Regions from separate parts of the Chroococcidiopsis sp. TS-821 genome, predicted to be linked through region 2. Evidence: predicted binding sites of a transcription regulator. Region 2 holds the regulator's gene; the other holds the start of a gene.
What was found. Region 2 encodes HrcA, which represses chaperone genes, less so after heat shock. Its sites were predicted from a motif close to TTAGCACTCNNNANTNNNGAGTGCTAA; they were not measured.
Positions count from the first base shown of each region.

Region 1: a site for HrcA is predicted at 2,914-2,940, ahead of groES (co-chaperone GroES). Genes of this name have one in related genera too.

Region 1 covers NZ_MVDI01000011.1:56,523-64,259, reverse strand. Annotated here, with positions in the region: gene B1A85_RS20240 (class I SAM-dependent methyltransferase) at 1-377, opposite strand, end outside; gene groL (chaperonin GroEL) at 863-2,503, opposite strand; gene groES (co-chaperone GroES) at 2,586-2,897, opposite strand; gene B1A85_RS20225 (sulfatase) at 3,203-4,666, shown strand; gene B1A85_RS20220 (hypothetical protein) at 4,876-5,565, opposite strand; gene acsF (magnesium-protoporphyrin IX monomethyl ester (oxidative) cyclase) at 5,648-6,727, opposite strand; gene B1A85_RS20205 (TM2 domain-containing protein) at 7,152-7,658, shown strand.
Region 2 covers NZ_MVDI01000005.1:72,013-79,749, forward strand. Annotated here, with positions in the region: gene B1A85_RS14570 (DUF3352 domain-containing protein) at 1-1,236, opposite strand, end outside; gene B1A85_RS14575 (rhodanese-like domain-containing protein) at 1,469-1,828, shown strand; gene hrcA (heat-inducible transcriptional repressor HrcA) at 2,130-3,197, shown strand; gene B1A85_RS14585 (DUF2834 domain-containing protein) at 3,204-3,866, shown strand; gene B1A85_RS14590 (cobalamin-binding protein) at 3,875-4,798, opposite strand; gene B1A85_RS14595 (ATP-binding protein) at 5,295-7,737, shown strand, end outside.

The DNA.
Region 1 (7,737 bases), on a different contig from region 2:
GGCTCAGGATTAAACCAATGAAATGCCTGAAAGCAAGTGACTACATCGACAAAATTACTAGGTAAATGCGTCACTTCTGCCGTTCCGTCACGAAATTCCATGAGTTGGTGAGACTCTGCCATTTCTCGCATCGCGGCGTTTGGTTCAATCGCTATAACTTGCACTCCTCGTTGGGCTAGTAATCGCGAGGAAATACCTGTTCCTGCACCAATGTCTGCTACTATTACTTGCGATGTCTCTAATCCTTGCAGAATAACGTCAATCGCTTCAGATGGATAACCAGGGCGATACTTGGCATAATCAGCGGCTCTATCAGAAAAGCGCGTCAGCGGACTTAAAGTGTATAACGGTGCGGCATCAGAAATAGATTCGCTCATGACTGATTGTAGAGAAGTGCGACTGCATTTGCTGCTGGATTTTATCGCATTCTAATACGACATGGATGTATGGCAGCTTGCCGTAGGTTACCACAAAGTCACTGATGAAAAAGTTTGGGAGAAGTTCTGACACCTGATTTGGGATTATTTTAGAATTATTGAATTTCCTAAACAAGATACTTGAATATATAAATTTTCCAAAAAAGGCTGTATTTAACTTTGTCCGCAATGGTTTTTGCCAGAGTGAGAAGTAGATGCTGCAAATTTGTAAACCGACTTCTTTAACTACTGATCCCGTAAATGATTTGCTTAAGTAAATACGAAGGGGAAGATTTGAAATATAAGCAATTGCTGCGATCGTCGAGACCTACAGCATGATGCTTGCTGCGCGTCTACAAAAAACAAAAAACAGCCACTTCTCTTAGGAAGCAGCTGCTATAAATGAGCAGGCAAAATTCCCGCCCCACAGTAAGTAGAATTACTAATTAGTAATCAAAATCTCCGCCGCCCATACCAGCACCAGCACCAGCTGCAGCATTCTCTTTTGGTTCTGGCTTATCAACGACAATACACTCAGTAGTCAAAACCATACCAGCGATCGATGCAGCGTTTTGTAATGCCGAACGAGTTACTTTAGCAGGGTCAACGATACCAGCTTCAAACATATCAACAAACTCATTGGTTGCAGCGTTGAAGCCAACATTGAAATCTTTTTCTTTAACGCGCTCAGCAATCACAGCACCATTTTGACCAGCATTCTCTGCAATCCGCTTGAGTGGTGCAGACAAGGCGCGAGAAACAATCATTGCACCAATTAATTCTTCGCCTTGAAGATTACTGCTAGCCCAAGTTTCCAACTCAGGAGCTAAGTGAGCTAGAGTTGTACCGCCACCAGGAACAATACCTTCTTCTACAGCGGCTTTAGTTGCGTTGATCGCATCTTCCAGGCGCAGCTTGCGGTCTTTCATTTCGGTTTCGGTAGCTGCACCAACTTTCACAACCGCAACTCCACCAGCAAGTTTCGCTAGTCGCTCTTGTAGTTTCTCTTTGTCGTAGGAAGACTCGGTTTCTTCCATTTGACGACGAATTTGCTCGCAACGAGCCTTAACAGCTTGCTCGTTACCTTCCGCAACGATTGTGGTGTTGTCTTTGGTAATTGTGACACGGCGAGCTTTACCGAGCATATCCAGCTTGGTATTTTCTAGCTTCAAACCAGCGTCTTCTGTAATCACTTGAGCACCGGTGAGAACGGCAATATCTTCGAGCATTGCTTTGCGGCGATCGCCAAAGCCAGGAGCTTTTACCGCAGCTACGTTTAATACGCCACGTAAGCGGTTAACAACGAGAGTGGCTAGCGCTTCTTTCTCGATGTCCTCTGCGATAATAATTAACGGACGACCCGAACGTGCAACTTGCTCTAGTACTGGTACTAAATCTTGTACCAAGGTAATCTTCTTATCGGTCAGCAGGAGAAAAGGCTCATCAAAGACAGCTTCCATCCGCTCCGGATCGGTAGCAAAATAAGGCGAGATGTAGCCTTTGTCAAAGCGCATCCCTTCGGTAATTTCAAGTTCAGTCGTCATCGACTTTCCTTCTTCGAGGGAAATGACGCCTTCCTTACCGACTTTATCCATCGCATCAGCGATCATCTGACCGACTTCTTCGTCGTTACCAGCGCTAATGGCACCAACTTGTGCGATCGCCTTAGAATCTTCTACTGGACGCGCGTGTTCAGCAATTTTTTCTACTAAGAAATGGGTTGCTTTATCAATTCCACGCTTGAGTGCGATCGCGTTAGCACCTGCGGCGACGTTGCGTAAGCCTTCTTTAACCATGGCATGCGCCAAAACGGTTGCGGTAGTTGTACCGTCACCAGCAGCATCATTAGTTTTAGAAGCAGCTTGGCGAATCAGCGAAACACCGGTATTTTCTACGTGATCTTCTAATTCAATTTCTTTAGCAATTGTTACGCCGTCGTTGACAATTTGTGGTGCGCCAAACTTCTTCTCGAGCACTACGTTGCGTCCTTTTGGACCTAGAGTGACAGCAACAGATTCAGCTAAAATATCCATACCCTTTTCCAGGGCACGACGAGCGTTTTCGTTGTAAATAATGCGCTTTGCCATAGTTATCTATGATGTTGGTAATTGGTAACTGGTAATTGGTAACTGGTAATTGGTAATTGGTTTAACGATTACCTATTAGCCATTAGCTAACTACTGCAAGGATGTCTTTTTCGGACAACAGCACATATTCATCCGTACCAAGTTTGATGTCTGTACCTGCGTACTTCGAGTAAAGGACTTTGTCGCCGACTTTGATTTCCATTTCCTGGCGCGAACCGTCGTCGTTGCGTTTACCAGGACCGATCGCGACAACTTCTCCGACCTGTGGCTTTTCTTTGGCGGTATCGGGTAAGTATAATCCGCCTGCGGTTTTCTCTTCGGATGCGCTGACTTTAACAAATACACGGTCAGCTAAAGGCTTAACTGTGGAAACACTTAGAGATACTGCTGCCATACAAAATTTTCTGCTTTTAGCACTCTCAACTCCTGAGTGCTAATTTAGCGAACAGCGCGCGCAATCGCAACAAAATCATTGGTACGGTTTACCGAACTTCTCTAAAATCGTCAACTCTTCCGTATAGATACTGAACCGAATTTTTGTTGTCCTGACTACATTAAACGTTGTGTAATTTTCACCTAACAGTGGAGGGTTAGGTTGTGAAATACTTCTGTTCACCGAGTACCTTAGCGTTCTTGCAAGGACATAAATTTTTTAGAGTACATCGGGGTGCATTCTAACGTATGAGGCTAGATAAGTTTATGCAGCAAGCTAAACTCAACAACAAACTGACCCGCCGCAATTTTCTCAATTACTCGGTTGCGACTGCTGCAGCTACTGCTTTGGGTGAATTGCTCTTTTCTTTAAAAGGACATTCAGCAACTCGACCAAATATTTTGTTGATTACAGCTGACGATTTAGGACAAACGCTAGGTTGTTACGGGGATAAACTAGCACGAACACCTAATATCGATCGACTTGCGAGTGAAGGTATTCAATTTCTCAATAGCTACGTTACTCAAGCGTCTTGCAGTTCCTCACGTAGCAGTCTCTTTACTGGACTTTACCCTCACCAAACAGGTGGATTGCCAAATGAGCCAGTTGGACAAATTGGACTTGCTTACCCTAACAGTGGCTACGCCATGGCTTCTAGAGTGGTTACTCTACCTCAATTGCTGAAAGCTGCAGGGTACCGTACGGGAATTATTGGCAAGCTGCACGTTTATCCAGAGACCTCATTTCCTTTTGACCTTAACATACCACCAACAAAAATTAACACGCGCAACATTCAATTAGTAGCGCAACGCGCAGGAGAATTTTTTGCACAACAACCGCAACAGCCATTTTTCTTAGTAGTCAGCTACAGCGACCCTCATACTCCTTTTGAAACTCAGTTCAAAAATTATCCTGAACAACCTTATAGTTCTACAGAGGTACCGCCATTTGCTTGGCAAGGTGTCGATACTCCAGCGATGCGCGAAAGAACAGCAGGTTATTACAATGGTGTAGCTCGCTTGGATGCAGGAATTGGATTACTGCTCAATCAGCTCAATCGGCAAGGACTAGACCGAAATACATTGGTTATCTTTTTGGGAGATCACGGTCCAGGCTTTGTACGGGCTAAAGGAAGCTGTTATGAAGCTGGCTTGAGAATTCCGCTACTCATACGTTGGTCTGGTAAAATTTCACCTAATTTAGTAGAATCTGCCTTTGTTTCTAATATCGACATCTTGCCTACAGTATTACAGGCTGTCGGAATAAAAATCCCCAAAGTGTCAGGGCGATCGCTGTTTCCACTTTTCCAGCAAAACGCAGCAGGCTGGCGCAATTTTATTTTTGCAGAATACACGAGCCACGTGAAGACGCACTTTTATCCACGTCGTAGTATTCGAGGTAAACGTTTCAAATACATTCTCAATTTGTTGCCCGATCGTCAAAACCCTTATATTACAGTCGATCGAGATCCAGCTTTCGCCGAATCACGACAACTACCTGCAAGAAATCGAGCCAGATTAGCTCTAGATACGTGTTTAAACCCACCTGCTGAGGAGTTATACGATCTGCACGACGATCCATACGAATTTAATAATTTAGCTGGTAAATTGGGCTATCAAAACACTCAGAATTTTTTAAGAAGCGAACTGTTGAAGTGGCGTCAACAAACTGCCGATTCACTGCTCGACCCCGCAGTCTTAGCAGCTATGGTCGAAGCACACTATTCGTAGATTGAATAAGTGGGGTAACTTGGGGACTGTAGTAAATATAAATGACTTAACAGTTCCCCCCAATACCTTAATGATTCCCCTAACTCAGGCTAAAACCCTGACCCCTGCTATGACAAAATACAACTTGAGTGAGTTATGAATATCTGCGACATGACAGCGCAATACGTTACACCTCGCTGAACCGTTTAGAACTTAGAATTGCTGTAATCTTACGGCATCCACTCTAAGACAATTCCAACGCGGCTATCGTTACTTTGATGAGATGTTTGTTTTTGAAAATCAGTAGAAATACGTAGATTTGGCGTGACAGCATAGCCGACAGATAGTGTCGTTAAAGCTACTTCAGTATCCGAACCCAGGGCTACCCAACTTTGAGTGAGCGAGATATCTGCTGCACCATTGCGAGAGAGAACTAACAGAAGTCGCGCGCCAAGATTAAGTCCTTCAATAAGATAAGCATCAGTTTCTAAGTAACGATACCCTATAACTGGTGCAACGTTGATGTAGCTACCCAAAGGACGCAAGTAATAGCGCAAATCTGCCCCGTATGCGATGCGATCGCGATTAAAAGCTGCGTGATATTCGCCACTTATAGTAAAACGAGTGTTACTAACAAAAACATCTTCAACTCCGAGGGTGATTCCTGTGGCGTGCGTCGATGGAAACAAAGCATAACCTAAGCGGAAACGCGTGCGAAAACTAGGATCGTGCGTGATTTCCTCTAATATATTTGGTACTTGCTCGCGCCAGCGCTGTAAAACTGGGCTATCTTCAATGTCTGAACTCAAATCTAAATCAGATGCACGGGGAGAGGGAGAAACTTGTGGTTGACTGTGGGCGGGAGTCAATAATTGCAGGTAAAAAAGAAAGCTCAAAATGATGAATAAGCGATCGCGCATTTCTTAGCGTCTGTAACTGTTCACAAAAAAAAGTGGCTCTGCGCTTTGCAGAACCACCGCAGCGGAGCAAAACTTGAAAATTTTAACGCACTGTACCTTGTTGTGTTGCTACATCGATTGGCTTAATCAGGTACAAACGTAAGAATTGCCAGCCATTCGCAACGTATAGCGGTAGTTTTTGGAAAAATTGTAAGAATTTAGGTGTTTTAGAGTTGACGATCGCACTCAATTTCTCGTTGTTCTTAACACAGATATCGAGTCGGCGATAAAAATCAGGGTGCTCGACGTTTAGGATGATTGGGAATACGCGTCCTGCAGTTTCGTTGGTTTTCTGAATGACGTAAACGTCATAATCCCGTGCATTCAGACCAATTGCGGCATAAAATCCAGCACGTTGGATATCGTTGAGATACATTGTCGCAAATACTGATAGCAAGAAGAAGCGACACCACAACCGCGCTTTCCAATCATTCAGAAACTGGGGCTGACTACGCATCAGTGCATCAAAGAAATCGCCATGGCGGTTTTCGTCTTGACACCAGTTTTCAAAGAAGCGGAAGATTGGATAGATACGGTTTTCTGGATGTGCAGCTAAGTGACGGTAGATCGTGATGTACCGCCAGTAACCAATTTTTTCAGATAGATACGTCGCATAGAAGATAAACTTTGGTTTGAAGAACGTATACTTACGACTCTTCGTCAAAAAGCCCAAATCTAGCGACAAATTGAAGTCTGACAGCGCTTTATTTAAGAAGCCTGCATGACGTGCTTCATCGCGCGACATCAAGGCAAACGATTCAGCAAGGAGAGGGTTCTTATCTTTGAGACGACGGCTGAGTTCTTTGTACAACAGAAAGCCGGAAAACTCTGCAGTGCAAGAACGCTCTAAAAATTCGACAAATAAGCGGCGAGTTTCACCGTCGATATGCTCCCAAGATTGCTCAAACTCCGCGTCTCGAACGAAGTGATGGCGATTGTAGTCGGTACGGAACTCTTCTAAAAGCGCTTTGAGTTCCTCTTCGTTCACTGAGAGATCCATCCGCGCCATCTCGTCGAAATCTGTTGTATAAAATCGCGGCGTCAGCAGGGTTTCCTTTGCGGGTACTTTCACCCCTGGGCGCATTTCTTCAAATTCTGCTGGTTTTTTAAGCGAATCAACCATAGTTTTTATTTGCCCTTTTCTGCTGTGGTTTTGTGCCTGGGGCTGTTGAGTGAATGACTAAATAACAATTGATAAAGCTTAGTCTACCAAGGCTTAGGGGTAGGAAAAACACTAATTTAGTTAAGAGTTGCAACACGCTGTCAATTTTTTTAACAAATTTGCGATCGCTTGCTACAGCAAATAACTGCGCGACGTAGCAGCCATACCAGAAGTTGAAAGTTAAAGCTAAGGTAATAAAAAGAGAAGTATGCAACTTATTTAACAGAAAGGTTAGAAGTACTGAGGACAGAAAGCAGTTTATGTCTATCTTCTGGCAAAGAACCAGAAATTCCTCTATTCACAAGTAAGTAAAAGTCTAACTCCTCAGCCTCCTGCCTTATTCACCTCCAGCGACTTTTACCATAAACCTATATTCTAGATACGTATGAAAACAGGAGATTCCCAACTACCAGTAAAGCCACCAAATAAAGTAAGTAGTGCTTATCTATTATGGCTAGGCTGTCTATTACAGCTAAATGGACTACACCGTCTTTACAACGGCAAAATCATCACAGGATTAATCTGGCTCGGTACTTTTGGTTTATTTGGTGTCGGGCAAGTCATTGACTTATTTTTAATTCCCCGCATGGTTGACGAGTATAATACAAAACTTAGAACAAAAATGGGCTTATCTCCGTATGGCGTGCCATTGGCTCAACCGACATTTGTTACTAATGTTGTGAGACCGTCCCGCGAGCAGTTGATGGTTCAGCTGGTGCGCGCAGCGGCAAAACGTGGTGGGAAGATCTCAGTAACGCAGGGCGTGATGGATACTGGGGCTAGCTTTATCGAAGTAGAATCAACGCTTAAAGAAATGCTCAAAACAGGATATGTCGGAATCGATAATGACCCCGACACAGGTGTTATTATTTACATATTTCTAGAAATGTAGGTGGAAATAGGGACAGAGATCTGAGAGTAAAGCAATCAATGCTTTGCGTTGACGTAATAGTTTCTTGTTCTGGATATAT
Region 2 (7,737 bases):
AATTCCTTCGGCGGTAGCTGCGGATTTTTCAGCGACAAAAACCCAATCTGCAGTTAATCTATCGCTGTGTGGTAAGAGAGCTAGGGCATACTCGCCTTGTACCCAGCTAAAAATATCTTGCGCAAAATCGATACCCCAGCGCTGTTGCAGGTTAGCTAGAGGTTGGTTAATCAAGCGTGAAATCGCGTCGTAGCCAGAAGTTGATATATGCGTAACTTGCGTCCAAAGTTGACTTAGCGCGGTATTGTTTAAGTTGCTCAAATTTGTTCCGGCGATCGCCAAGCCGCTTGTTGCGGGGATGTATTGTAAAGCACCGACAGGTTCGGTCAATTCTGGGGTAGAAGTTACTTCTGGAGTTGATGCAGCAAGGAGTGTTGTTTCGGCTAACAATCCTTTGCGGTTTGCTTCTAACGCGATAATTTGGCTTTCATATTGCGCCGCCGATTCGAGTTTTTGCCAAGAAACAACACTGGGTAGATTCAAAAATGCTAAGCCCAGTCGCCGATGAGGTAACTGCGCCAAAGCCTGTTGGTAACGACTCGATGTTGTAAGGTTCAGATCCGGTGCTTGCACGTTATTAATCGCGTCTTTGATGACCATTGGATGATTCGCCAGTAGCACAAAGCGATCGCCAATTACTGCACCTGAAAGTATCCGCTTTGGCGATTTTAGTGATGGTTCTGCCTGCGGACGTGCTTTGTGGTAGACAAGATGAACGCCTTTGTAGTCTTCAAACTCTAAATCTGTTGGGGCTATCGCCTGTTTGGCAAAGACAAGCTGTAAAAATTCGCGGCTTTTTTCTGCATCTTTAGTTGCTAGTGCCATGAGATATCCTGGTTGTTGACCATTGTACGAATCGCGGTCATAGTCGTTGGTGGTTACTGCAACGGTGATTTCATCTCCTAGCCAAGGCTGAATATCCCGTCGGTAATCCAATCCGGTGTTTGCGAGTAATGCGGTTTTAATTTGGTCAATTTCTTGACGCGATTGTCGCCTTTGTTTCGGACGGGCTACAACCTGTCGCAATTTCTCCAAGCGGTCGGGATTAACTAAAATAGATATCATCACAGGTGCTTGCTTTGGCACAAAGATTGCGGCTTCTGGTGTTGCTTGCGTTCCACCTTGTAACAACGTGAGTGGACTACCGCGTACTAACCAATAACAGCCACCGATACCCGTCAATAGCAGTACAACAGCACTAACAGTTAAGAAATAAAAGAAACGTCGCCTCATCATGTTTTACCCCAGACCGCACAAAGCGATAGTTAATCAGCTTGCTAAATAGCAAGTTATATCGAGGCTCAGAATCATTGCTTTCATTGGTTTCGCCCTAACCTCTGACCTCTGATCTCCGACCCTTGCTGTAAAATGCTAAAACTTAGTTTAATACGCTTAAAACCGGAAATTTTCCCACCTGAGGACTAGAAGATAATAAAAATACGGTTGTAACGCTCTATAAAGATAGCCTATGACCTCTCAATTTCGTCAACCAATCGCCCAAATTGGCGTTACCGAACTCGAACAGCGCTTGCGCAATCCATCTGCATCCGCGTTACAGCTAATTGATGTTCGCGAACCAGAAGAAGTGGCGATCGCCTCAATTCCAGGTTTTGAGGTATTACCGTTAAGTCAATTTGCCACTTGGGCAGAGACTATACTCGCGCGGTTTGACCCTGATGTCGAAACACTTGTGATGTGTCATCATGGCATTCGTTCGGCTCAAATGTGCCAATGGTTGCAGCAGCAGGGATTTACAAACGTGAAAAATATTGCTGGAGGTATTGACGCGTATTCTTTAACAATCAATCCGGCAATTCCTCGGTATTGACAATCCTTGCTATTGCGATAAAGAGCAGGTTTGAGTAAGTTAGAATACAATTTTTAATTCGAGTTGAGTCATAGTAAGTATTAATTCTGACGAGTGATTGTCACATCAGGGCGGATTTGCTGCATGCGGTCGAGGATGCTATCTCAATCGTCCTTAGCCTCAAAGCAACGAAATATACCTTGTTACTTATTTCCACTTGTAGGGAGATTTGTTATCTTATATTAATTAAATTAATAAATTGCTATTTAAAAGCTAACTTTTTTTAAAAAACTCATTCAACATCTCCGTGTTTCAATCAGCTATGCAAGTGCAGCTTAATGCTCGGCAACAGCATATTCTCTGGGCAACGGTGCGCCACTACATTGCTACCGCCGAACCGGTTGGGTCTAAAGCATTGGTAGAAGAATATAATCTTGGGGTAAGCTCGGCAACAATACGTAACACAATGGGCGTGTTGGAAAAAGTCGGACTACTGTACCAACCGCATACCTCTGCTGGACGCATCCCGTCGGATTCGGGTTACCGGATTTATGTCGATCAACTTATTTCTCCATCAGAAATTTTAGCAAAGCAAGTCGAGCAGGTCTTTCACGAACGGCTGAAGTGGGAAGATTGGAGTATTGAAGCCCTGTTACAAGGCGCAGCGCAAATCCTGGCGACAGTTAGCGGCTGCATTACTTTAATTACAATGCCACAGACGACGACAACGCAACTGCGGCATTTACAGCTTGTGCAAATCGAACCAGGAAAAGCGATGCTCATCGTTGTGACAGATACCTACGAGACACATTCAGCGGTGATGGACCTTCCAGCACCACCACACGCAACGCCTGATGCAGAAGCGGTTGAACGCGAATTACAAATCTTATCAAACTTTTTAAACGCGCATTTGCGCGGGCGATCGCTTTCGGAAATTGCCAATTTAAATTGGCATCAATTAGACCGCGACTTTCAGCGTTATGGCGATGTCTTGAAAAGTTTTTTAGGAGAACTTAGCCGCCGTAAAGTTCCAGCAGGAACGCAAATTATGATTCGGGGTGTTTCTGAGGTATTGCGTCAACCTGAATTTGCTGAACTGCAGCAGGTACAAACCATCATTCATTTGCTCGAAGAAGAACAAGACCAACTGTGGCCTTTGATTTTTGAAGAACGCGAAGGAGAATATACTAAGCATCGCGTTAGTGTCCGCATTGGCTCAGAAAACCCGCTACAACCGATTCGGATGTGTACGCTAATTTCAGCGACGTATCGACGTGGAGAAGTTCCTGTCGGGAGTGTCGGTGTTTTAGGACCAACACGTATGGATTACGAAACCGCGATCGCTGTTGTCGAAGCAGCGGCTGATTATCTCTCTGAAGCTTTAAGTTAGTTCATCATGATTAGAAAAATTGGCTTTGGCGCACTTTGGGTAGGACTCGCAATTTACGCCTTTTTCTTTGCACCACCAAATCAACCGGATACGTTTGAACTGATTAAAAATCTTTCTATTGGCAAAATCGATGGCATTAACCCGCTAATTGTTGCACTATTTTACATTATGGGTGTTTGGCCGATAATTTATAGTTGTTTGCTATTTTTTGATGGTCGGACGCAAAAAATTCCAGCTACCCCTTTTGCGGTGCTTTCGTTTGGAGTTGGTGCATTTGCACTGCTACCTTATTTAGCTTTACGCGAACCAAGTACAACGTTTCCCGGCGAAAAAAATACCTTCCTTAAGGTGTTGGATTCGCGGTGGACGGGAATAGTACTAACGATCGCAGCAGCTATGATTGTTACTTATGGTTTGAGCAATGGCGATTGGGGAGACTTTATCAATCAATGGCGAACAAGTCGCTTTATTCACGTGATGAGTTTGGATTTTTGTTTATTGTGCTTGTTATTTCCAGCGTTGTTAGGAGATGATATGGCACGTCGCGGCTTGCAAAATTCTCGACTTTATTGGGTTGCAGCACTCATACCGCTGTTCGGTCCACTAATTTATCTGTGCGCGCGCCCGCCGTTATCAGCAGATATTCCTATACAAGTAACGAGTGTTTAGCATAAGAGCTATAGCAGTTCCCATCCAGTTCCCTTGTAACCATAATCAAAAATTTCTGGATGCACAATCTCTGCTAGGATTTCTAGCGAATCAACGAGGCGCGGTCCAGGACGATTGAAGTAAGAATTACCATCCGTAATGTAGACTCTTTGATGCTGTACAGCCTTCAGTTTCTCCCATGCTGGATGCGTCTTTAGCGCGATCGCTTCAGTACGGGTACGCTGTAAACCAAATCCACATAGCATAAAGATGATTATATCAGGATTAGTCGCAACGAGCGTATCCCAAGTAATAATGGGCGAAGGCTGACCGCTGACGCTAAATAGCGGTTGTCCTCCAGCTTTGGCTACAAGTTCGGGAATCCAGTTAGCTGCTGTCATGAGCGGATCTGTCCACTCGATACAAGCAACGGTGGGGAGTTCCTCGACCGATAGGTGCGCAGTCTTCTGCTGACAAATTTTCACCCGCGCTTCGAGATCTTCGATTAATTCTAGCGATCGCACTCCTAATGCATTCGCAACGCGTTCGATATCGCGCCAAACATCCGACAAACTATTGGGTTGCAATGAAATAACCTGCGGTTGACTCTGCGTCAGTTTCGCGACTGCGGCTTCTACGTCTTGGAGACTCACGGCGCAGACATCACATTGGTCTTGAGTGATAATGTGTGTTGGCTTGAGTGCTTCTAAAACATCGAGTTTAACTTCGTAAATGCTCAACGCTGAACGCAATATATTGTTAACGTTTTGATGAATTTCTTGACTTGGCGCTTCTGAGTTTAATCGCGCTGCGGTGCATACAGGACGATCTTTTATTTCCAGAGGATAATCGCATTCGTGCGATCGCCCAACAATGGCATCTCCTAATCCTAGCGCTGCTACGATTTCCGTCGCACTTGGTATAAGCGAGACTATTCGTATTCGATCGCCCATAGTTTCTTATCCCGCTACTTTTTACTACAAATGGTTTCTTTTTATTGACTATATTATTCTGTTGTTATATGCAAACTATAGTTTTACTGTAGTGAAGATTCAGTGATTCTCAAGATTGATATATTTAATATTTTAATTTATTGCTATTTTTGCATAAATCCCTCTTGGGGATTAATTTTGAGATGCAAAAAGTTTTACTACAGAAGTCTCTCTAGCATAGAGAAAATGGCAATCTAACAAACGATAATCAAGTTCATTTATTGATTTATAAGCTACTAAAATTTCACATTATACTAGTATTGATTGTGTATTATGTTTTTGACAAAACTACGGTTATATATAGTGATCCATAGCACATTTATTCACTTATACAAGTGATATCTTCAAACTGATTGTTAGCAGTGTTGGCAATGCCTGAAAGAAAATCTAGCCATTTGTAAGAAGCATTGCATTTTCTAGTTTTGGTTTCTGATTGGCGATGTAAGCTTGGAAGTAGATGACTCCAGAACCGCTAAAAACTTTATTGATCGTATTAGATGCGACCAATCAGCATCAAATTTCCACCTGTATACAGCAACTCAATCACAACGAGGTTGAACTGACATTTGTTGTCCTTAAAGAGAGTAATTTTCATCTTGCAGCTGTGCCGCAAGCAGATGTTATCGTACTCGTTGTGTCATCACTCGATCGTTCTGCATTCGAATTAGTTAACCAAGTACGTCATGCTTGCGTGCCACTGGTGGTTATTGGCAATACACAAGATCGAACACTGATTTGCGAAGTCTTACGTAGGGGAGTACAAGAATACCTTTACCAAGAGCAGCTGACGGCTACAAAACTGTTACAAACGCTACAATCTGCTTGTGCTCGCTGGCAAGTAACGGCTAACAATACACGCTCGCAAAGCTTAAGAACGCATGTCGCTGCGCAGACTGTTGGTACTTTTCATCAAATTATCGCCAATATCAATGATGCGATCGCCATTGTCGATTTACAAGGCTGTTACATCGAACAAAATCCAATGCATCGCCGGTTACTCGGCTACTCGGATGCCGAACTTTCTGGAAAAACGCCAGCAATTCACTTGGGCGAACAGGTTTTTGCGGCAATTTGTCAAGAACTCGTTCAAAATGATTATTGTTGCCGTGAGGTCATTAGTCGGACAAAAGACGGTAGGCTTTTACATATCGAACTTAAAGCTTTTACAGTACGAGATACCGATAATAACCCAATTTGCTACGTTGGGATTAAAAAAGATATTACAGAACGCAAGTTAGTCTCGTCAATCGTTACGCAACGCGATCGCCTACTAGAAGGTGTAGCTACTGCTACGCATCAGTTGATCGCGATCGAAGATTTCTCCCAAGCGATATCCCAAGCCTTAGCGACATTAGGTACAGCCGTTGATGTTAATCGAGTTTACGTATTTGAAAATCATTACCATCCGCATACGGGTGAACCGTTGATGAGTCAACGATTTGAATGGACAGATAACACTGTTACAGCTGAAATTAATAATCCTGAATTACAAAATCTTTCTTATTTGGAATTTTTGCCTCGTTGGTATTATACTTTAGCGTCAGGCAAGATCGTTTGTGGGCTGGTAAAAGATTTTCCAGAGAAAGAAAGAAAAATTCTAGAACCACAAGGTATTGTGTCTATTCTGGTTGTCCCCATTTTCGTCAAAGAGTCTTTTTGGGGTTTCATTGGATTTGATGAATGTCGGTATCAGAGGCAATGGAGTGAAGCGGAAGAATCTATTTTAATAGCAGCAGCAGGAAGTATTGGCGGCGCGATTGTCCGCATGCGTACCGAAGAAGCATTACGCAAAAGTGAAGCCAGAAATCGCGCGCTTTTAGACGCAATACCGGATGTGATGTTTCGGATTAGCAAAGAAGGTAATTTACTCGATTTCAACGGCTTAAAAAATTTTGATTTGTGCATATCAGATAATTTTTTGGGGAAGAACTTGAGCGACGTTCTACCGCAAACTGTCAGCAAAAAAATCATGTCAAGTATTCAGCAAGCATTGGCAAGTGGAGAAATGCAACTCATTGAGTATCAACTTCCAATCGATGGCAAAATTCACGATTACGAAGCGCGCATGGTAGTTTGTGGCGAAGATGAGGTTGTCAGTATTGTACGCGATATTAGCGAACGGCAAGCCGCACTCCGCGAACGCAAACGTACAGAAATTGAACTCCGTAAAAGTAAAGAAGCGCTGGAATTCGTCAGCAAAGCTAAAAGTGAATTTTTAGCAACGATGAGTCATGAATTGCGGACACCTTTGAATGCGATTCTTGGTTTGTCGCAAATTCTGCACCAAGAAATTTTTGGTGCATTGAATGCTAAGCAAAAAGAATACGTAAACTGCATCTATAGCAGTGGCGAACACTTACTGACACTGATTAACGATATTCTCGATCTTTCTAAAGTTGAGGCAGGAAAAGAGGAGCTAACACTTGCGTTGGTGCAAGTGCACGAGTTATGCGAGTCGTGCATATCAATTGTACGCGATCGCGCCTTGAAAAAGGAGTTACAACTGACTTGGGAGATCGATCCGCAAGCAACTTGCTGCATTGCTGACGAACGGCGAGTTAAGCAAATGTTACTTAATTTACTAACGAATGCGATCAAGTTTACGCCAACAGGAAAAGTCACGCTGCGAGTTCAAAAAGTTCCCCAAGGCATTACATTTACAGTTTCTGATACCGGAATTGGCATCGCCCCAGAACACATCCAACTTTTGTTTCAACCGTTTAAACAGCTAGATAGTCGCTTTAATCGTCAATACGAAGGAACTGGTTTAGGTTTGGCATTAACGCGCAAGTTAGCACGTCTGCACGGCGGTAACGTTACCGTTAAATCAACGGTGGGTAAAGGCAGTGACTTTACTCTCTTATTACCCGATCGCCCGCAATACGCACTTTCCGCAGAAG